2 regions of the Streptomyces sp. NPDC048278 genome follow, and region 1 is predicted to be linked to the other one. Evidence: riboswitches for the same ligand, from Rfam matches in the RefSeq annotation. Region 1 holds a riboswitch; the other holds the start of a gene.
What was found. A riboswitch is a leader RNA that binds a small molecule or an ion and turns the genes downstream of it on or off. The one in region 1 is predicted to bind glycine.
Positions count from the first base shown of each region.

Region 1 (3,160 bases):
GGTGCGTGCGCTGCGCGATGGCCCTGAGCCCCTCGGGCCCGTGGTAGACGGCGTACATGCCGGCCATCACGGCGAGCAGCACCTGCGCGGTGCAGATGTTGCTGGTGGCCTTCTCGCGCCGGATGTGCTGCTCGCGGGTCTGCAGCGCCAGCCGGTAGGCCTTGTTCCCGTCGGCGTCCACGGAGACGCCCACGAGCCGTCCGGGCAGGCTGCGCGCGAACTTCTCGCGGACCGCCATGTAACCGGCGTGCGGCCCGCCGAAGCCCATCGGCACACCGAACCGCTGGGTGGTGCCCACGGCGATGTCGGCCCCGAGCTCGCCCGGCGAGGTCAGCAGGGTCAGCGCGAGCAGGTCGGCGGCGACGGTGACGAGCGCGCCGGCCTCGTGCGCCTGCTCGACGACGGCCTTGATGTCGCGTACGGCACCGGAGGCGCCGGGGTACTGGACGAGTACCCCGTTGATCTCCCGCCCGGCGAGGTCAGCCGGGATGCCGTCGCTCAGGTCGGCGACGACGACCTCCACGCCCGTCGGCTCGGCCCGGGTCCGGATCACGGCGACGGTCTGCGGCAGCGCGTCCGCGTCGACGACGAAGACGCCCTTCTTGTTCTTGCCCATGCGCAGGGACAGGGCCATCGCCTCGGCGGCGGCCGTGCCCTCGTCGAGCAGCGAGGCACCGGAGGTGGGCAGCCCGGTGAGGTCGGCGACCACGGTCTGGAAGTTCAGCAGCGCTTCGAGGCGGCCCTGGGAGATCTCCGGCTGGTACGGCGTGTAGGCCGTGTACCAGGCGGGGTTCTCCATCACGTTGCGCAGGATGACGGGCGGCGTGAAGGTCCCGTAGTACCCGAGGCCGATCATCGAGTCGAGCACCTGGTTGCGGTCGGCCAGCGACCGCAACTCGGCCAGCACCTCGGCCTCGGTGCGGGCGCCGGGCAGCTCCAGCCGGTCGGCGTTCTTGATCACGTCCGACACGGCGGCGGCGGTCAGCTCGTCGAGCGAGCCGTATCCGACCTGGGCGAGCATCTTGGCCCGGGCCTCGTGGTCGGGGCCGATATGGCGCTGCTCGAAGGGAATCCCCTGCTCAAGCTCGGAGAGCGGGATGCGCTGGGCGGTCATTGCGGAGGCCTCCTGGTCTGACGCGACCTTCGGGGGGTACCCCGGCACGGGTACCCCGACGGCCTCCCCCTCTGTCATCTAACCTGAGAGCTTCACCGGTGCGCCCTCGCGGACCACCGGCTTTCACCGTCGGTGAGAGCGGACACCGTCGACGTCCGCCCTGCTTTCCAGAGTGACCTCGTCCGTGCGGTACGTGAGCCTGAGAGATTCCGGGGAGGATTTGCTCCTTCGGCGCCTCCGGTTTCCCGGAGGACTCTCCCGCACGGGGTCGTCAGCCGCTGTCAGCCTACCAGCGAGGGCAACACCAGGCTCTTCGAGTGGCCGCCTCCTTCAATGTGCTCTTTTGTAGTGCTTACGGATGAGTTGCGACCAAGTGGAGGGCCCGTGCAGACCGACATCGATCCGCGCAACCTGATCGGCCGCAAGGCGTTCGACCGCAACGGCACGAAGATCGGCACGATCGACGAGGTGTACCTCGACGACGCGACGGGCGTGCCGGAGTGGGCGGCCATACGCACCGGCCTGTTCTCCCGGGACGCCTTCGTGCCCCTGGAGCCCAGCGAACTGGTCGAGGGCACCCTGCAGGTTCCCTTCGACCGCGCCCTGATCAAGGACGCCCCCGACTTCGGCGTGGGCCGCCACCTCTCGCCGGAACAGGAGCTCCAGCTCTACCACCACTACGGCCTGGACACGACTCCCCCGCCCCAGGCCCGCCCGGACCACGACTTCGGCAAACTGGCGGGCACGGAGGACGGGGCTACCTAGCGCGGGCAGGCGTGCCGCAGGGCGGCACGGGTGGGCGCAGCGGCACCCTGCAAGCGCCGGGAAGCGTCCCCACCCCCGGCCCCCACCCCCGGCCCACGCTCAGCCCGGCACCAGCGGCAACGGCTCCGCAGGCTCCAGCTCAGGGTCCTCGACCCGGAACGTCCGTACCCGCCCCGGCCCCGCCGCACCCGGCGTCTCGAACCGCACCGTCACCCGTCCCAGCCCGCTCCCCTGCACCCATCCGTGCCCGTACTCGGCATGCCGCACATCGTGCCCCGCGGGCCACCGCCGCTCGGCGGCCACCTGCTCCTCCGCAGCAGCGGGCTCCACGGCGGCCTCCTCCGCCGCGAACTCCGCCGCCCCTTGCCCCGCCCCCGCCCCGGCCGCCGCCTGCGCGAACAGGTCCTCCTGCGTGTAGTCGGCCAGCCCCGACACCCCCACCCCCAGCAACCGCACACCCCCCGTCGTGTCCACCGAGTCCAGCAGCCGCGCCGCCGCCTCCCGCACCACCGCCGGGTCGTCGGTCGGCCCCCTGAGCGTCTCGGACCGGGTGAGCGTCGAGAAGTCGTACCGCCGTACCTTCAGCACGATGGTCCGCCCGGAGAGCCCGGCGCCGCGCAGCCGCCGCACGCACCGGTCGGCCAGCCGCTGCACCTCCAGCCCCACCCGCAGCCGGTCGTGGATGTCCACGTCGTAGGTGTCCTCGACCGACACCGACTTCGTCTCCCGCTCGGCCACCACGGGCCGCTCGTCGTGTGCGAGCGCCATCGCGTACAGCGCGTGCCCGTGGGCCTTGCCCAGCAGCCGTACCAGCTCGTCCTCCCCCGCCTCGGCGATCTCGTCGACCGTGGTGATCCCGGCCCGCCGCAGGTGGTCCCCCGTCGCCGGCCCCACCCCCGGCAGGGTCCGCACCGTCATCGGCCCCAGCATCGCCCGCTCCGTGCCCGGCTCGATCAGCACCAGCCCGTCGGGCTTGGCCTGCTCGGAGGCGATCTTCGCGAGCATCTTGGAGGCGGCGAGCCCGACCGACCCGGAGAGCCCGGTGACGGTCCGTATGTCCGCGCGCAGCCTCTCCCCCACCAGCCGCGCCGACACGGCGTCCCGGGCCACCTCACCGGCCTCCAGATCCACGAACGCCTCGTCCAGGCTGAGCGGCTCCACCAGCGGCGAGAGTCCGCGCAGCAGCCCCATCACCTGCTCGCTGATCGACCGGTACAGCCCGAAGCGCGGCACCAGGTACGCGGCGTTCGGCGCCAGCCGCCGTGCCTGCCCCATCGGCAT
Region 1 covers NZ_JBEZLP010000007.1:9,169-12,328, reverse strand. The annotation lists gene gcvP (aminomethyl-transferring glycine dehydrogenase) at 1-1,114, opposite strand, end outside; glycine riboswitch at 1,292-1,385, opposite strand; gene AB0D74_RS14630 (PRC-barrel domain-containing protein) at 1,499-1,879, shown strand; gene AB0D74_RS14625 (DNA polymerase IV) at 1,979-3,160, opposite strand, start outside.

Region 2 (3,160 bases), on a different contig from region 1:
AGGCGGTGTACTCGTCGGCGGAGAGCAGGTCGCCCGGCTCGTCCGTGACCCGCACCTTGAACAGCCAGCCGCCCTCGAAGGGGGCCGAGTTCACCAGGGACGGGTCGTCGACGACGTCCTCGTTGACCGCGGTGATCTCACCGGTGACCGGCGCGTACAGGTCGGACACCGACTTGGTCGACTCCAGCTCGCCGCAGGACTCGCCCGCGGTCACCGTGTCGCCGACCGCCGGGAGCTGGACGAAGACGACGTCACCGAGCGCGTTGGCCGCGTGCTCCGTGATGCCGACCGTCGCCACGCCGTCCTCGGCGGCCGTCAGCCACTCGTGCTCCTTGCTGTAACGCAGCTGCTGGGGGTTGCTCATGGCCTGAATTCTCCTGTACGCGGGGGAGTGCTGGTGAAGGGGGGGACTGCTGGGAACGTGCGTGACCTGCGGTGATGTGGGCGAGGTCACGCCGGTCGGCTGCGGTCGGCTGCGGTCGGCTGCGGTCGGCTGCGGTCGGCTCCGGACGGGTCCAGAAGGATCCGTCCGGCTCCGGACGGCTCCGGACCGGTCCGGTGGCGTCCGGCTACTTCTGGCGCTTGTAGAACGGCAGCCGCACGACCTCGTACGGCTCGTGGCTGCCCCGGATGTCCACGCCGACGCCCGCCGTGCCCGGCGCCGAGTGCGCCGCGTCGACGTACGCCATGGCGATCGGCCTGCCCAGGGTCGGGGAGGGGGCGCCCGAGGTGACCTCGCCGATCACCTCGCCGCCGGCGACCACCTGGTATCCGGCGCGCGGCACCCGGCGGCCCTCGGCGACCAGGCCGACGAGCACCCGCGGCGGGTTCTGCTCCGCACGGGCGGCGGCCTCGGCGAGCGCCGCGCGCCCCACGAAGTCGCCCTCCTTCTCGAACTTGACCACCCGGCCGAGCCCGGCGTCGAAGGGGGTGAGCGAGGTGGTGAGCTCGTGCCCGTACAGCGGCATGCCCGCCTCCAGCCGCAGCGTGTCCCGGCAGGACAGCCCGCACGGCACCAGGCCCACCGCGGAACCGGCCTTGGTCAGCGCCTGCCACAGCTCCACCGCGTGCTCCGGCTTCACGAACAGCTCGAAGCCGTCCTCGCCGGTGTAGCCGGTGCGCGCGATCAGCGCCGGGACGCCGGCGACGGTGCCGGGCAGCCCGGCGTAGTACTTCAGGCCGTCCAGGTCGGCGTCGGTGAGGGACGCGAGGATGCCCGGGGACTCGGGGCCCTGGACGGCGAGCAGCGCGTACGCGTCCCGGTCGTCGCGGACCTCGGCGTCGAACCCGGCGGACCGCTCCACGAGCGCGTCGAGGACGACCTGGGCGTTGGAGGCGTTGGCGACGACGAGGTACTCGGAAGCAGCGGCCTCCGTCTCGGCCAGCCGGTAGACGATCAGGTCGTCCAGGATGCCGCCGTCGGCGCGGCAGATCATGGTGTAGCGGGCCCGGCCCACGCCGACGGAGGCGATGTTGCCGACCAGGGCGTGGTTCAGCAGGGCGGCGGCCTGCGGCCCGGTCACGGTGATCTCGCCCATGTGGGAGAGGTCGAAGAGCCCGGCCCGGGTCCGTACGGCGACGTGCTCGTCGCGCTCGGAGCCGTAGCGCAGGGGCATGTCCCAGCCGGCGAAGTCGGTCATGGTCGCGCCGAGCGAGCGGTGCAGGGCGTCGAGCGCGGTACGGCGGGGTGCGGAGGAATCGGTACTGCTCATCGGTCGGTCGTCTCCCGAAGGTCCCAAGGGCATGACAGGCGAGGGCTGTCCTCCCCATCTGTCATCGGAACCTGAGAGGTTCGCCCTGACCACGGACGTGATCACGGCTTGCACCTTGGGTGGAGCCACTGACACAGCGGCCCGCTTTTCAGATGTGCCTCGCCCGCGCGGTAACGGGGCCTGAGAGATTCAAGGGAGGGACTTGCTCCTTCGGCGCCCCAGCGAAGACGGCTGGGGACTCTCCCGCGCGGATTCAAGCGGCCGGTATGCAGTTGGCGCGGACATCATTGCACGCCGCCCGGGGCCGTGGCAGGCCGGACCTGCCCCTCCGTTCTGTGACGGGCCTGTGGCAGAACGCGTACGGAACCGCGAGGCACCGTGCATTACCTTCTCTTTACGTTAAGTGGGGAGAACCTTTCCTGAACCCCCAGGGAGGACGGTCACGGTGACAAGGACCACGGCATTCGCGACGACGACGGGCATCGCCCTGCCCCAGCAGCCGACGGCCCCGGCCCGCGAGCGGCGCGGCGAGGTCCCCGCACCGGTCGTCCGCGATCTGCGCGACCGCGCCGGGCACAGCCCGCACGGCCTGCTCTTCGGCCCCCGGGACCTGGTGGTGGTCACCGGGCTGCCCGGCAGCGGCAAGTCCACGCTGATGCACCGCACCGTCCAGGGCATCCGCATCGACTCCCAGGACACCCGCGACCGCTGGGACGCCCGGCTGGCCCGGCTCCTGCCGTACGCCGCCTACCGCCCGCTGGTCCGCCTCGCCCACTACGCCGGGCTGCGCCGGGCCCTGGGCACCGGTGAGGGCGTGGTCGTGCACGACTGCGGGACCCAGGCCTGGGTGCGGGACTGGCTGGCCCGGGCGGCCCGCCGCCGCGGCGGCACCCTGCACCTGCTGCTCCTCGACGTCACGCCGGGCACGGCGCTGGACGGCCAGCGCGAGCGCGGCCGGGGCGTCTCCCGGTACGCCTTCCTGCGCCACCGCCGGGCGGCCGGGCGGCTGCTGCGCGCGGCGGAGAAGGGGAAGCTGCCCGAGGGCGTCGGCTCGGCGGTCCTCCTCGACCGGGACGCGGCGGACGTACTGCGCCGGATCGCCTTCGCGCGCTGAGCGCCCGAAGGCGGCCCGAACCGGCTGGTGGGGTGGCTTTGTCGGTGTCACCCGCTAGCCTTTCCAGCCTCAGCAGCGGTTTCCAGCAGGCGGTAGGCAGATGGACTTCCCGGCGGACATTCCCGCGGACTTCCCGGCACAGGCGCACCCCCACCCGCACGGCGGGTGGCCCGGCAACGAACTGGAGGAGGTCCTGTCGGCCTCCCTCGGCATGCCCGCGGCGGCGGGCCGGCTCATCGAGGTACTGGGCCGGAGCTTCCTGTGGATCCCGCTGCCCGAGGGCGGCGGCCCGCACAGCGGCCCGCTGGACCTGCCCACCACGCAGATCGAGGGC
Region 2 covers NZ_JBEZLP010000005.1:354,582-357,741, reverse strand. The annotation lists gene gcvH (glycine cleavage system protein GcvH) at 1-364, opposite strand, end outside; gene gcvT (glycine cleavage system aminomethyltransferase GcvT) at 570-1,712, opposite strand; glycine riboswitch at 1,871-1,968, opposite strand; gene AB0D74_RS12360 (AAA family ATPase) at 2,158-2,826, shown strand; gene AB0D74_RS12355 (enhanced serine sensitivity protein SseB) at 2,927-3,160, shown strand, end outside.
Region 2: linked by a shared signal. The riboswitch ahead of gcvT (glycine cleavage system aminomethyltransferase GcvT) and the one ahead of gcvP (aminomethyl-transferring glycine dehydrogenase) in region 1 are both predicted to bind glycine.